DNA from 3 places in the Levilactobacillus sp. FUA 3915 genome. Region 1 is predicted to be linked to each of the others. Evidence: predicted binding sites of a transcription regulator. Region 1 holds the regulator's gene; each other region holds the start of a gene.
What was found. Region 1 encodes NrdR, which represses ribonucleotide reductase genes. Its sites were predicted from a motif close to ACACNATATATNGTGT; they were not measured.
Positions count from the first base shown of each region.

Region 2: nrdJ (ribonucleoside-triphosphate reductase, adenosylcobalamin-dependent) is a predicted target of NrdR. The motif match lies at 3,628-3,643, and genes of this name have one in related genera.
Region 3: ACEPST_RS10865 (deoxynucleoside kinase) is a predicted target of NrdR. The motif match lies at 3,950-3,965, and genes of this name have one in related genera.

Region 1 is NZ_CP168704.1:2,977,058-2,982,486, reverse strand. Features, by position in the region: gene mutM (bifunctional DNA-formamidopyrimidine glycosylase/DNA-(apurinic or apyrimidinic site) lyase) at 1-686, shown strand, start outside; gene coaE (dephospho-CoA kinase) at 679-1,308, shown strand; gene nrdR (transcriptional regulator NrdR) at 1,308-1,826, shown strand; gene ACEPST_RS13825 (replication initiation and membrane attachment family protein) at 1,830-3,212, shown strand; gene dnaI (primosomal protein DnaI) at 3,216-4,142, shown strand; gene thrS (threonine--tRNA ligase) at 4,664-5,429, shown strand, end outside.
Region 2 is NZ_CP168704.1:1,910,846-1,916,274, reverse strand. Features, by position in the region: gene ACEPST_RS08880 (cob(I)yrinic acid a,c-diamide adenosyltransferase) at 204-791, opposite strand; gene nrdJ (ribonucleoside-triphosphate reductase, adenosylcobalamin-dependent) at 1,349-3,598, opposite strand; gene ACEPST_RS08870 (LURP-one-related/scramblase family protein) at 4,228-4,725, shown strand; gene ACEPST_RS08865 (LacI family DNA-binding transcriptional regulator) at 5,162-5,429, opposite strand, start outside.
Region 3 is NZ_CP168704.1:2,332,904-2,338,332, forward strand. Features, by position in the region: gene metK (methionine adenosyltransferase) at 1-179, shown strand, start outside; gene ACEPST_RS10850 (MDR family MFS transporter) at 397-1,878, shown strand; gene ACEPST_RS10855 (DUF960 domain-containing protein) at 1,945-2,268, shown strand; gene ACEPST_RS10860 (Cof-type HAD-IIB family hydrolase) at 3,064-3,834, opposite strand; gene ACEPST_RS10865 (deoxynucleoside kinase) at 3,988-4,635, shown strand; gene pgmB (beta-phosphoglucomutase) at 5,063-5,429, opposite strand, start outside.

The DNA of each region.
Region 1 (5,429 bases):
ACCTGTTGTTTCGGTTCAGTGGCGACTTGACTATGGTGTCACACCTGCGGATGGAAGGAAAATACGATGTCCAGCCAAAGGGGAGTCCCGTGATCAAGCACACCCACGTTATCTTCTATCTGACGGATGGCCGGGAGCTGCGGTACAACGACACCCGTAAGTTTGGTCGGATGCGGTTAGTCCCAACTGGAGACGAGGCGGCGGCCTTGCCCTCCTTGGGTAAACTGGGACCGGAACCCACGGACGACACGTTGACCCTGGCCTATATGCAACGGATTTTTGGCAAGTCTCACAAGGTGGTCAAACCCTTCCTGTTGGACCAGTCTAAAATTGCGGGTCTGGGCAACATTTACGTGGATGAGGTCTTGTGGCTGTCAAAAATCAATCCGTTGACACCAGCCGATGAGCTGAGTGCCGACCAGCTTGCCACGCTGCGCCGCAACATTATTGACGAGCTCGCGCAGGCCATCAAGGGACACGGGACGACCGTACACTCCTTCTCGACGGCCTTTGGCGAGGCGGGGCAATTTCAAAATCACCTGCACGTCTACGGGCGTGAGGGGGAACCCTGTGAGCGGTGCGGCACGGAAATCGTAAAGATCAAGGTTGCTCAGCGCGGCACGCACTACTGCCCGCACTGTCAGCCCGTGCCTTTGGAAGCATTGGAGGCGTTGACCGATGACTGAAGTCTGGGGACTGACCGGGGGCATTGCGACCGGCAAATCAACCGTGAGTGCCTGGTTACGAGCTGCCGAGCTGCCCGTCATCGACGCCGATATCATCGCCCGCCAGGTGGTCGCACCGGGGTCGGCCGGTCTCAAGCAGATTGGCACGACCTTTGGGGCAGACTACCTGACCGCAGACGGACTGGACCGGAAAAAGCTGGGCCAGTTGGTGTTTACTCATCCGGAAGAATTGGCACGTCTCGAGGCCATCACGACACCCTTGATTCAGGACGAGATTCAGCGACAATTGGCGGGCTATCAGGCGCAGCGGGTGCCCGTGGTTCTCATTGATGCGCCCACGTTCTTTGAGGTCGGTTACCTGATTCACTTGGTCGATCACGTGATGGTCGTGGCGACCGATGCCACGACCCAGCGGCAACGACTAATGGCCCGTGATGGGTTATCGACGGCCGATGCCCAGGCCCGGATGGACCGGCAATGGCCCATCGACCGGAAGATTGCGCAGGCCACGGTGGTTATTGACAACGGGGGCACGATTGCCCAAACGCGCCAACAAGTGGTAAAATGGCTTGACGCCAATAAATTTGGCAAGAGTAACCATTTAAAACGAGGTGACCAATAATGCAGTGTCCACACTGTCATCATAATGGATCGCGGGTCGTCGACAGTCGGCCCACCGACGACGGCCGCGTGATTCGCCGGCGTCGTGAGTGCGAGAACTGTGGTTTTCGGTTCACGACGTTTGAGCGCGTCGAAGTGACGCCACTGTTGGTAATTAAGAAAAACGGGACCCGGGAGGAATTTAACCGGGAGAAAATTCTACGAGGCATCATCCGCTCCGCTGAGAAACGACCAGTGGGGATGGACGTCATGACCAATATCGTGGATGAAGTTGAAAATAAAATTCGCGCGCTGGGCGTCAACGAAATTTCCAGTCAATTAATTGGGGAATACGTGATGAACCGGCTCGTAGATGTGGATGAAATCGCTTATATCCGCTTTGCCAGCGTTTACCGGCAATTCAAGGATACCGGGGTGTTCTTCAACGAGTTGAAGGACATGCTCGATAAGGATAAGCAAAAGGCCCAACAGGACTCTGACCCAGATTCAGGGGACCAGGGGCAAAGTGAGGGGAAATAACGCATGGAGGATTCCTGGCATCAATTAAAACCGCGAACGGGATTCCTGGTGCGGCTAGCGGACCGCTTGACGGATCAAAGTTGGCAGACGTTGACCCAGCTTTATCAGCCAATCATTGGACCGAGTGCCGCGGGGCTTTACTCGGCCCTTTTTTGGCTCCCCGAACGGGCGACGTACAAGCGTCACGCCACCCTGCTGGGACTGCTGGGGATGGACCTGGCCCATTTCTATGAGGCCCGGTTACGCCTGGAGGCTGCGGGGTTACTGACGACTAAGGTGAAGACGGCCAATGAGTTGACCAGCTTCATTTATGAGCTGCGGGCCCCACTTCAGCCGGCAGACTTCTTTCGCGATGATCTGTTGAGCGTTCAGCTGTTGGGCGTGGTCGGGGAAGAGGTTTATCGGTCCCTGGTTACCCACAACACGCCGCAGACCACTGATTCTGCGGATGAAGTGGATATTACCAAGAACTTTCTGGACGTCTTTCACGTGGATGGGCAAGAGCTCAAGCAACTCCCAGCCGCCATCACGGCGACGCGCGATGAGTTGCCGGTTGACGCCGGCGCACCAGCGTTGCAAGGGACCAACCATGAGGACTTTGATTTTAAATTATTAGGCGACATTTTAGAGCACTCATTCATTGACACCCGGGCATTACGGAGCCAACGTCAGCTATTATTGACGGAGCACGCGACGTACGGCCTGGATGAGGTCACCATGGCCCGGTACGTGGGTGAAGCAACGGATTTGGCAACGAATCAATTTGACCCCGAACAGTTCAAACGGGTGATTGCTCAGAGTTTTGGCCAACAACACCGCGCCCAACCGGCGGCTAGCGAACAGACGCCCTCTGCCGCGACATTGGCCCAGGCACCGACGGATCAGCACCTGAGTTCCGCCGAACAGGCGTTGATCAAGGTGGCGAATACCACGGTGCCCGCAGTTTTTTTACAGGCAATCAAGCAAAAGCGCGGCGGCTACATCACGGACGGTGAGCAGCGCATCATCCGCGACCAGGTCAGTCGTCAGCTGTTTCCACAGTCGGTGTTAAACGTGCTGATCTACCACATGCTGGTGGATTCGGACAAGCCAACGCTGTCTAAGGCCCTCATGGATTCGATTGCCAATGACTGGAGTATGAAGAAAATTCAAACGCCCCAGGCGGCCATTAAGGAAATTCGCGAGCACCAGCAGACGGCCAGCAAGCCGCGACGGTCGCGTAACCGTCAGCCTACGGTCAAGGAGACACTACCGGACTGGGCAAAGAAACCGGCTGAGGCCCAGTCACAAACGACGCAGGCCAAGCTGTCACCGGCCCAACAACAGAAATTACAAGAGCGCATTGCGCGGCTTCAGGAACGCACCGCGGATGGGAAGGAGGATTAACTGATGGAAGATTTAAGTAAAACCATGCAACATCTGATGAATCAACGGCATTTAAACGATAACTACCGTCAACTGATGGCCAAAGTCTACGATGATCCAACCGTGACGGCCTTTTACCAGGCCCACAAGGAGGAGCTGGCGGAAGACGTGATGACGCGTTCAGCGGCCAAACTCTACGAATTTGTCAGCGAACGGGAAAAGTTAGCGAATGGGGGCACGACCTTTGCGGCGGGATATGAACCCCAGCTCATCGTGTCCAACCATCTGATTGACGTGGCCTACGTGCCAACCAAGGCGACCCAGGAGAAGCAAGCCCAACAACAATTGTGGCAACGGGTGAAGTCGATTGCCATGCCGAAGAGTATTCGTGAGGCTGACTTTAAAAACTTTGATCAGGATTCTGATCGGGCCGAAGCCTTGATGGCGGCGTTAGACTTTGTCGACGCTTACGAAGCCAGTCCCAACCGACGGCACCAGGCCCTGTACTTGCAGGGGAGCTTTGGCGTGGGCAAGACCTACTTGCTGGCCGCCATTGCCAATCAACTCGCGACGGATGGGTTCTCCACCACGTTAGTTCACTTCCCCAGTTTTGCGGTGGAAATGAAGAACGCGATTGCCCAAAATGGGGTCGCGGAAAAACTAGACGCCCTCAAGAAGTCACCGGTCTTAATGATCGATGACATCGGGGCGGACGCGATGTCTGCTTGGGTCCGTGATGATATTCTCGGAGTGATTTTGGAATACCGGATGCAAGAAGAGTTACCGACGTTCTTTAGCTCAAACTTCTCGATGGAGCAGTTGGAGAAGGAACACTTGCGCATCTCCACGCGCGGGGATGACGAACCCTTGAAGGCCCAACGGCTGATGCAACGGATTCGTTTCCTGGCCCGGGAGATCACGATGGTCGGTGTGAACCGGCGACCACAATAAATAATTTTTTGAGGTAGGGCGGTGGTCCTGCCTTTTTAACTTGCGGTTAATTTTTCTCTGGCTGAAACGTGCGCCAAAGGACAGCCGGTTCCGCTTAAAACTGATGACCAAACCATCCAAGCCCGGGATGATTCGGTTATCAGCCTTAATGCTCGCCGGCAAACCGTCCTTTGTCCCACTCTTTTTTCCGGCGGGGCCTTGACAACTTTCGCTGGCAAGTGTTTAATAGTCTTTGAAACCAAAGAGCTATGACGAAAGACATGGTGTTGATGGGATCGTTCACAGGAAGAGTTGGCCTTGCTTGGAAGCCGACTTAGCGACCGTTAACATTACCGCTTTCCACAAGCTGTCGAAAGGAAATTTTCGGCCGGTCCGTTCCGTTATCGACGATTAGAGTTCACGGGACCAGTCTCGTGAAAAATATCGGGTGGAACCACGTTATTGACGTCCCCAGTGCCTATTGCAGGTGCTGGGGACTTTTTGCGTAATTTACCCAAATTTCAATAAGGGAGATCATCATTATGGCAGATATTTCAATCAAATTCCCCGATGGCAAGTCTAAGGACTTCCCAGAAGGCACGACGCCCGCTGACGTTGCGAAATCCATTTCTATCAGCTTAGCTAAGAAGGCCGTTGCCGGTAAGTTAAACGGCAAACTGGTCGACTACTTGACCCCATTGTCAGGCGACGGTGCCATCGAAATCGTCACCAAGGATAGCGACGAAGGCTTGAGCGTTCTGCGGAACACGACCGCAGCCTTAGTCCGGATCGCGTTGAAGAAGCAATTCCCAGCCATTCGTTTGGGTGAAGTGAGCGCCGATGAAGACGGGTTCTTTGTCGACACCGACAAGGACGACCAACAAGTGAGCGTTGATGAACTGGACGCTTTGTCTGTGATCGTTGAAAAGTTAGTGAGCGACAAGTCAGACATCGAACGGATTTCTTTGAGCAAGGCCGATGCCTTAGCCACTGCCAAGGATGACCCTTACACCACTGAATTGATCAATGCCGTTGATGGCGACGCCGTTTCGTTCCTGAAGATTGGTGATTACCAAGTCCTCAGCGACGGTGCCCAATTAGCCAACACGGGCGACGTAAAGAAGTTCAAGTTGCTCTCCGTTGCCGGTGCTTACTGGCAAGGCAAGTCCTCAAACCCAATGCTCCAACGGATTTACGGGACGGCCTTCTACAAGCAAGCTGACTTAGATGCTGACTTGGCCAAGCGCCAAGAAGCCCGCGAACGTGACCACCGTGTCATTGGGAACCAACTGGACTTGTTCTTCGTTG
Region 2 (5,429 bases), 1.1 Mb from region 1:
TGTCAGTGCCTGCCGCTGATACTAGTTTTAACCAGCAACTTATCCTCTGTTTTCTAAATCAGTGTCAATTATAAAAACTCTCGTAACCATTATCGGCTACGAGAGTTTTTTCGTGGAATCATTTTTACTTGCGACTAGTGCAGACAACCTACATCCCCTAGCAGGGCCGCTTGAATCCAACGCCGGGAACGCCCGCTGACACTCTATTTTGATGTCTTCTTAGCCAGCCGCTTGGCATCACGCGCTGCCTTCAACTCGGCCTTTTCCTTGTTACTAGGCACTTCCTGATACCCATCCAAATGGTTCACGTACCGGGCCATCGCGAAAAGATAATCCGATAAGCGGTTGAGGTACTTCAGAATGGCTGGTTCCAACGGCTGCTCGAGGTTCAACGCCACGGCTGACCGTTCGGCACGCCGCGCCACCGTGCGGGCGTACTGAAGCCGCGCGCCGGACTCAGAGCCACCGGGTAAAATGAACTCCCGTAATTCAGGCGTATTGTCCATAAAGAAGTCGACCCGTTCCTCCAGCGCCGTCGTATCTGCCAGCGTGATTTCTTGGTGACGTTTCACACTGATGTCGGCCTCCAACTGATACAGCTTGCGTTGCACCTCGCTGAGCTCAGCCACCAGGTCTGGATGCGACCCCAAGCTAGCCACCACAACGCCAAGGTAGGACTGAAACTCATCAATGTCACCCAGGGTCACAATCTGAGCATCGGTCTTCGACACCATCTTGCCACTAACCTGCTTGGTCATCCCCTGATCACCCACACGCGTATAAATTTTCATGTTATTAGCCACCATTTCATTAATTTTTGATTCACGCAATAATTGGAAAACGAATTATTAATCGTACCTCTAGCAAAACTGAATACACCACAAAAGCTATCCATACTATTTTGAATACAACAAGAAGCGTTGATCAAAAATAATCAACGCTTCAAGCATACACATATTTAATTAAAAGCACCAAACGTTAGGGTTAACACCTTCCCCAGCCGGAGGTAGCCAGACAGAGCCCCGTGTCGGTGGCCTTAGCCGAGTGGTTTGCTCGGGTTAGGCCACTGACAAGCTTTCTCATACACTCGCGCGTCTCTTAGTTGCCAAAACTTATCATTCAAAAGACCAAACGTTAGGTTTAGCATCCCGCGAGTGGAGGTGGCTGGGTACAGAGCCCTGTGTCGGGGCTGTTAGACCGGCGCTTTTCCGGTCCTACAGCCCGGGACGCTGTCGAGACAGACGTCCCTTGTCTGGCTTGGCAGTGAGGCCGAAGACCGCCCTTTGGCTTCGGCCGTGCCCCACAGGACGGCGTACCCGGCCACCGCAACGGCAAGGGCATGGAAAACCTAACGGATTGGGCAGGCACCGCCGGCACAATCGGATTGGTCCACCAGCTCAATATCCTTCTGATCATGGTTCCCGGTCATGGCGGCAAAGGTTTCTGCCACGTCGGCCGTGATTTCTGCACACTTTTCCGTGTAAGTGTTGGCGTCGATGGGTTCCTTAGGCGCTTGCTTGAAGTCGGCGCCGCTGTATGGCAACAGGGACGTGGACTTGATGGTGTTCCGGTACTGCATCAGCAGGTCGCTGATCTGGTCGCCCTCTTCGGGTTGGAACGTCACGGTACAACTAACCGCGTTGTCGGACCAGTATGTCTGGAGGAAGGCCTGGGTCGCAAATTGTTCGGCGATAGAGACCTCACCAGCGGACGCAAAAGCAGATTGATCGGCGTGAGCGGCCTTCACTGGGAATTCCACGCACATCGTGTTTTGACTGTACACGTCGGGCTCAACCTTGTAGCCACTAGCCTTCAGGGCTGGCAGTAACGGGTCGCTGTCCTGGAACCGAATCCGTTGAATCAGGTAACGGGCGTAGTGGAAATGCATCCCCTCGGAAACGCCGGCTAATTTGGCCACCGTTCCGGAAGGCTTGACCGTCGTGTGCTTGATGGATGGCTGGCAACCCAACGTGTCGGAGTAATCCTTGTCCGCCTTGACCACGGCCGCGTACAGGTCGCTGAAGCGTTTAACAGCCGTCTGATTGTAAATGGGGGCCATGAACGTCTTGCCAGTTTCCGCATCGCGCTTGGCTTCAAAACCAGTGACGACGCGTTGCTTGAAGGTCTTTAAGATCCAGTCTTGAATCCCGGACATGGAGACCCCAATCCGCCGGTTCTTCTGGATGGCCTTGCGGGAAACTTCCCAGTCATAGTGACTGAATGTGACCCGCTTGGTGTACCGGGCGCCTAAGCCAAAGGCGTCCTCGAGTTGCCAGCCTTGGTCCTCGGCAACCCCGGGGAAGACTTCAAACAGGTTGCAGGGTTCCCCGTTGCTCAGGGAAATTTCGCCACAGGGGTTGGTCCCCTCAACGGCTTCATCAATGCCCTCCTGGCGGCCATCAATCAACCGGCCGTAGTTACGGGACAGGCCGAGGTTCACGATGCCGGGTTCCCCGTTGTGTTGAATGGAGTCGGCGATGGGCTGGTAATCGGTGAAGTCGCTGTCTACGGCCACACTGTTGTTGGAAGCCCACCGGTGATGGTAAAGCTTGTCCTTGTCCTGCTTCATGGTGATGAAGTCATCGTCTTCGGCGCCACCTAAGGCCAATTCAGCCGAACGCCGGACGTTCCCGGCGACGACGGTCTTGCCGATCATGTTGCCCATGTCGGTGCAGTCGACGGCGGTCAGCTTGCGGCCAACGGCACCGTTTAAAATCGTATTAATATCAAATAACATTTCTACTAATGGCATGGGACCAGAGGCCGTCCCACCAAACCCATGAATCGGCGCGTCTTTGGGCCGGATGTCACTGATGTCCAAGACAACCTTGGTCTTGCCATCGGGGTTGGTGCCGTTGAAGTGGGCATCAATCATGTTGGCGTTGGCTAAGACCCAGCCCTCACGCGTGTCTGGCAGGCGGTAGTAGCGGGTGTCGGCCAGGGAATGGGCGTGCATCCAGTCGGTCTTGTCGACGGCCCCCAACTTCAGGGAGGCATCGTAGGAGGCACTCTCGCTGTCAATGACGACGGTCAGGTCCACGTGGTTGTCGACCTGAGGCATCTGCCGGACGTTGTTAGGCGTTACGGAGAAGCCCACACCGCCGCCCTTCATCAGTTGGTCAAACATGAAGGAAAATGGCATCGAGGCCGCGATTTGTTCTGGCTTCAGGTAACTAGGAATAATGTGGCTGTCCCCGTAGGCTTGCGGCCGCACGGCGATAAACCAACAGTTGTTCAGGGCATCCCCATTGCGGTGTTGGTAGTCGGTCCCGGAGATCCACAGGTTCCGGCCAGAGGGCGTTGCGGCCAGACCGTAGATTAGTTTAAACAGGTTCTGGGCTTCGGTGGTCAGTTCGGTAATCACTTGGGCATCAACGTGGTCGGCCTGCAGCCGAGGGTCGAGGTTAATGTTACCTTCAACCACCCGTTGGACCGTTTCTGGCCACTCTTCGTTGCGTTGTTGGTCCGGTAGCCAGCGAGCGTAGGTCCGCTTGTAGGTTACCCAGCCGAGTTCACCCCAATGTGGTGTTACTTCGTTTTCTGTTTTGGCGATAAATTCGGGCGTCAGGCGTACTGGCGCAGCGGTTTCTACGTTCATCATAACAATCTCTCCCGTTCTTTAAGTCTATACCAGATATAGTATCGCATTCGCCAAGCAAATACAATATATGGATATATTTAACTGTCCCCTGGACATTTCCACCTGAGACGCTACTACCAAAAACGGCTGAAAAAGCAACCCTTTTCGTCCGCCCAGTTAATTGTAATTGGACAAACAAACTGCCCCCTACAAGAACGCCGAAATCAGCAAAGGTGAACGGCCAACACCTGACGCAGTAAACTAACTGTTTAGGACGCAATTTAATTTCAAAATCATTGCCGCGCCAAAACAAAAAAATTTAATTTTTTTCGACCAGTCAATTGGCGGTCACTTTGCTAACTACATCCCCCATATCTTGGGGGTGACCTGCCAGTCTGGCCCTATCACCATCTATTTTTCTAATGATTGGGCAAAGACCTTTACCTTCAAGCATGTGCCGACTATGATGGGGTTATCTAACGACGTGCTCCCCCTGAAGGCATCGTCTAATCCCGTTAGCCGGCTCACAACTCGGAGGCAGCTTGTCACCCGAACAGACAGTTGTCCCCGTGTGCGTGGCCCCTCACAGCCAGTGACGACCATCTGACCAGCACCAACTGGTATAGAAATGAAATGAGATGAAACTAATGCACAAGCTATATTTGACCCAACAGCAATGGGCGTTCAAAGAACGATTCAGCGTGCGCGACGACCATAACACCCCCGTCTACCAAGTCATCAGCAGTAAGTTTCAGATGCCCAAGTTTTTTGAAATTTTAGACGTCAACAATCAGGTCGTGGCAACCGTCACGAAGAAGCCCCTGAGTCTGGTAGCGACCTACTGCCTGCAGATTGGCGGCAAGACGGTGGCCACGATTCAAAAACGCCCCACTTTCCTGCGGCCCAGTTACGACCTAACGGCGGTCGGGCTAACGGTCACCGGTTCCCTCTGGGATTTAAATTTTGAAATCAAACGCCAAGACCAAGTCGTCGGCCGCGTCAGAAGGGCTGGCCTGAGCCTGAAGAACAAGTACGAAATCGTAGTCCTGGATGACGATAGCCAACTGATCCTAGTCGGCTTGGTACTGGCCGTCGACTACGGCAGACACATGGCAGCCGCCGCAGCTGTAAGCACCACCTTTTAAATGAACACGCAAAGGGACTTGGGCAATCGCTCAAGTCCCTTTCGTTTGCTTGTAGATTCGGTGGTAAAGAAAAAGCCGGGCAACGACAAGCGTCACCTGACTAGAAATAAAATTCTCAATTAAAAATTCACCCGCAAAACCCGGGTTAAGCTAGTGTCAACCGCAGGGGCTGGAAAAACTGTACAGTTCGTGGTCAGTGTCAGTGACCAGAGGCGAGCCAAGGCGACCAGCTGTGTCGATGGTCTTAGCTGAGGTTTCCCACTCAGCTTAGACCATGGGACAACCTTTGAGACCGCACTTCAGGCTCAAAGTTGAGGTGGAAGACCGCCCCTCAGTCTGGAACCGGCCCCACAGCAGGGCACCTTGAGCGCGCCGCCGGGAGCGGACGCAACCAGGCCCAGTTTTCACCAGCCCGGAGCCCCAAACAAAGACCAGCTTAACCCTTGGTGCTTTCGCGGAGCTTGAGCTCAGTCCCCACAGTAACCAACTGTGGCGTCGTCCGCCCAGTCTGCAGGCGGTTTTCGACCAAGTCCACCGCCGTTGCGCCCAGCAATTCCGTATTCACGTGCACGCTACTCAACTCAGGGAACACGTACTTGGCAATCGTCGTGTCGTTAAAGCTAAACAGGCTGACCCGTTGCGGCACGTCGATGTTATTTTCATGTAGTGCCTTGAGCGCCCCCGCCGCCATGGGATCATTGGTG
Region 3 (5,429 bases), 640 kb from region 1:
TGAACGCTGCGGTGCGTGACTTGTTTGACCTGCGTCCAGCCGGTATCATTCAGATGCTTGACTTGAAGCGGCCAATCTACAAGCAAACCGCTGCGTACGGTCACTTTGGTCGGACGGACATTGACTTGCCATGGGAACACCTTGACAAGGTCGACGCCTTGAAGGCTGCCGTTAAATAAACCACTGAAGGGTCTAGGATAACTTCCTAGGCTCTTTTTTTGCGCAAATTTATGGGTGGCCAGTACCTGAGCTTTTTCGTTATTTTGAGTCGTGCCCCTTGTATTTTCAAGACGAACCCGCGATAATTGGTGTATTACTGAAAAATCAGAAATTGGGCAGTAGCAGCAATTGGCTACGTAAAACCGTTGGTGGTGGGGCCAGCGTTAGGAGGAAATTATGAATAAGAAACAAACGAACGTTGCCGTTGTGACGGGGGCTGTCTTCGTGGCAACCTTCATGTCCGCCATTGAGGGGACCATCGTCTCCACCGCAATGCCCACCATTGTCGGTGATCTACACGGGGTAGCCCTGATGAACTGGGTCTTCTCGATTTTCCTGTTGACCAGTGCACTGGCGACGCCCATCTATGGCAAATTGGCCGATACGGTTGGCCGAAAATTGGTGTTCCTGGTCGGCCTGTTTATCTTTGTCCTGGGCTCAACGCTGTCGGGGATGTCCCACAGCATGGAAACGCTGATTGCCTGGCGCGCCTTACAGGGTATCGGGGCCGGGGCGATTATGCCCGTCTCCTTTACGATTCTAGCCGATATCTATCCCGTCGAACAACGGGCCCGGGTGATGGGCTTAAACGGCTCAGCGTGGGGCATAGCGGCCGTGGTAGCACCCCTGTTGGGTGGGTTCATCGTTGACCAGTTGAGTTGGCACTGGATTTTCTTCATTAACATCCCAATCGGTATCATCACCATGGGACTTATTTGGTTCTACTTAAATGAATCGACCGAACGCAAGGCCTTCTCAATGGATTGGTTTGGCTCACTCTGGCTGTCCGTTGGCTTGTTAGCGATGATGCTGACGTTCCAGCTGTTAGGTGAGGGTGAAATCAACGTTCTGTGGGTCATCACCGGTTTTGTGGTAGCTGTCGTGGCCTTCTGGTTGTTTATTCGCCAGGAAAAACGCACGGCCGACCCACTGATTCCCATGACACTGTTTGCCAATCGGACCTTTGTCATCCAAAACCTGATTGCGGCCCTGTTGAGTGGCTTTATCATGGGCTTTGAAGTGTATCTGCCAACCTGGACCCAAGGGCTGTTAGGCCTGTTGGCGTCCCAAGCCGGGTTTGCCATCACACCCAGTTCACTGATGTGGATTGTGGGGTCATTTATTGCGGGTAAACTCTTATTGAACCGTTCCCCATATAACATTGTTAATATTGCGTTGACGCTGGTCCTGATTGGGGCGGTCACCATGGCCCTGATTCCAGCCAGCACGCCATTCTGGTGTTTCTTCGTGATTGCCGCCATCTGTGGGACCGGCTTTGGGATTACCATTACCACCACGACCGTCACGGTGCAAAGTAAAGTGGCCGTCGACGAAGTGGGGGTCGCAACCTCATTTAACACGCTGTCTCGGACGCTGGGTCAGACCATCATGGTTTCCGTCTTCGGGATCATCATGAACCTGGAAATGGCGCGTGGGGTGGCGAGTCATCCCGGCACGACCATGGGGATGATGAACAAGTTAATTAACCCGCAAACGGCCAAGGAGTTGCCAGCGCACCTACTGCCAACGCTTCATGGTATCTTGTACCAAGGCCTCCACGTAATCTTTATCGCGGGTGCCATTCTGATTCTCGTGTCCTTTGCCGTGAACTTTTTCGACCGCAAAGATACGGAACAGGTCACCGGTCACCAGGGGTAATTAGTCCCGTTTTTAATTAATTTACGGTATAATAATGCTAAACGACCAAAAAGTGGAGGCGATAAGATGTTTGAAAGTAATCACGCGCGGTATGCCAGTTATGGCACAGTTGCGGCCTTGCCAGGCGATATGATCGACGCTGTCTGGCAGATTATTGATCACGACCTCCAGGGGTTGTTTCCGTTAGATAATCTGTTAACGTTTAGACTGCACAATAATCAGGGCAACACGACCTTTGAGTACGTCCAAACGGATGATGACGATGTCACGTTGCGGGCGGGGTTCGACACGCAGTTTGGCTATACGCCGGAGTTGCCGGAGACGGTTCTGGCTTACGATGACGGCGACAGCCAAATCATTCTGTTACCATCCGAAACAAACGAACATTAGGTTAAACTAGTCGTTGTCAGCGCCTCCGGGCTGGTGAAAATGGGCCGTGGCGCTGTGGGCGCACGCCCGGAGCCGTAAGGCGGTCTCCGGGCTTACTTTGAGCCGAAGTTCACGTCTCAAAGATATCAGTTACCTAAGCGGGGAACCCGCTAAGGTAACTCCCACGGCTGAGCCCATTTTCACCAGCCCTGCGGCTGACACGGGTTTGGCCCGCTTAATGTTCGTTCGGTATTCGTTGGATTTCGCCATTTAGTTGGTGAATTGGTAAAAAATGTTATAAATGTATATCGAATTTTCATTGAATCTGCGGTGTTTGTACGCAGATTCTTTTTGTTGCCCAGTGAAATTGGCTTAGTCGCGTCCGTTCCCGGCGGCGAGCTCAAGGTGCCCTGCTGTGGGGCCGGTTCCAGCCGAAGGGCGGGCTTCCGCCTCAACTTTGAGCCAAAAAGCGGTCTCAAAGGTTGTCCTGTGAACTAGGCTGGAAAAGAACTCCAGCCAAGGTCACCGACACAGCCGGGCACCTTGGCTCGCCTCTGGTCACTCCCACGACCGTCCCGGTTTTCCCAGCCCTGCGGCTGACACGGGTTTAGCCCGCGTAATGTTCGTTGATTTTTCGTTGGTTCCGTCAGTTAGTTGGCGGCTTGGTTGGACTGTCATAAATGTCTATCGAATTTTCATTGAATCTGTGGTATTTGTACACAGATTCTTTTTTTTGCTCTTGAAGAGGGAAAATGACGAACAAAAACACCAGCACATGTCGGTTGGCCGACGGTGCTGGTGAGGAGTTAAATCGTATTATTGAATTAAACCAAAGTGACGTAGGCCGTGGACGATGCCGTCCGTGGTGTTGCTGGTGGTGACGTAGGCCGCCTTGGCCTTTGCTTCGGGGACGCCGTTGCCCATGGAGATGGGGACGTCGACCTCGTCGAACATTTGCAGGTCGTTGTAGCCGTCGCCAAACGCGTACGTTTTAACGCCCTGTAAGCCAGCCTCGGTGATCAGTTGTTGAATCCCGGATTGCTTGCTGACACCGTGGACCATGGTGTCTAGGCAGCGGGGATTGTTCCGAACCAGGTCGAGCTGGTTGGCAAATTTTTCTTGATACGCCTGATCCTTATCGCGGTTAAAGACGTTAATGAAGTTAATGTCTTGGTGTTGGTACCAATCGGCGTCGACGACTGGATTCAGTCGTAACAACTGAAAGTTTTCAACCGTGTCCGCGTTGGCCTGGCTCAACCGAAAGCCTTGGTTGGTGTAGTAGGCCAGGGGGTCACCCTGAGATTTGGCAAATTCTGTGATGGCCGTTAATGTCGGCTGGTCAATGACCGAAGCCGTCAAACGCTTGCCTTCGAATTGGACGTAACTCCCGTTGGCACCAACGACGGAATCAATTCCGGTGGCGTCCAACACATATTGAATCTCAAAAATGTTTCTTCCTGTCGCAATAACTGGTAAAATATGATGTTGTTGCATTTCGTGAATGGCAGCGATACTTGCCGGCAAAACATTCTTGTGATCGTCAAATAACGTGCTATCCAAGTCAAAAAAGACGATTGCTTGATACATATTTAGCCTCCTAAATGCTGATTCTCTACGGTTCTATTATACAGCAAGAGCCAAAGTTAGCGAAATGAGGGAAATTTTTTTGCCGCATAAATGTAGTAGTCGCCATTTTTATGTTACACTATATCTTGTATTTTTAATTAAAGAGGGGCTATCATGGTGATAATTACAGCTGGAATGATCGGTGTCGGTAAAACGACCCTTACTGGAAAGATTGCGTCGCACTTGGAAACTCAAGCATTTTTTGAACCGGTTGGTGATAACCCGGTTTTACCACTTTACTACCGGGATCCAAAGCAATACGGATTTTTATTGCAAATTTACTTTTTAAACAAACGGTTTAGCATGATTAAGCGGGCCCTAGCCGACGATAACAACGTCCTGGACCGTTCCATCTACGAAGATGCCCTGTTTACGCGGGAAAACAATGCGGAAGGCAACATCACGGATACTGAGCTCGAAGTTTACTTAAACTTGCTCGACAACATGATGAATGAACTGAGCGAATTGCCAAAGAAGGCCCCAGATCTGTTGGTCTACGCCGACGCTGACTTCGATACGATTTTACACCGGATCAAGAAGCGTGGTCGTGACTACGAACAATTCGATGACAACCCAGAGTTGGAATCTTATTACAAGAAGATGTGGACCGCTTACCAAGGCTGGTTCGCCGACTACGATGTTAGTCCTAAGATCAAAATTGACTTACAAAAATATGACTTGGACGTTCCGGGCAATACGGAATTAGTTCTGGGCCAAATCGATGACGCCTTGAAGGAAATTCGGAGCGACGCCACGGTTTAATGATTAATTGAACGCAATGCCAACTCGTTAGGAGTGGGCGTTGTGTTTTTTTTCGTCGTAAAATTGCGGGTAATAAAAAATCCAATCATCCGTAATGAAAGGGGATGATTGGATCTGAGTTTCTAGTATTAACGTATCACTAGTTATTTTACTGATTGCCAGAGTTCTTAGCAACAAAAACAACCAAGTCTCAAATGTATCTAGGACTAGTGAAAGAGAACTGGCAAGGTCAGTGTGAGTGACCAGAGGCGGATCAACCTGACCAGCTGTGTCGGTGGTCTAAACTGAGTGATTTGCTCAGTTTAGACCATGGGACAACCTTTGAGACCGTTTCTCAGGCTCAAAGTTGAGGTGGAAGACCGAACTTTGTCTGGAACCGGCCCCACAGCAGGGCAGGTTGAATCCGCCGCCGGGAACGGCAGTGACTTTAGCCCAGCTTCTTTTCAATGTTGGCTAAGGTGACTTCTGCCGTGTCCGCGAAGACCATGTCAGCGGCACCCAATTCAGTTGAATCACCAATACCCAGTGAAACTTCGCCGGCAGCGTTGATGGCTTGGACCCCAGCAGCGGCGTCTTCAACCCCGATACACTGGTTGGCTGGCAAGTTCAGTAATTCCGCACCCTTGGTGTAGATTTCTGGGTCTGGCTTGCCGTGGATCAAGCTGGCTGGGTCAACGATCTTAGGGAAGTAGTCGGCCAGTTCCAATTTGCCCAAGACACGAGGGGCGTTCTTGGAGGCAGAGGCTAAGGAAAGTTGGTAGCCCTTAGCGCGTAAGTCATCCAGGAAGGCCTTC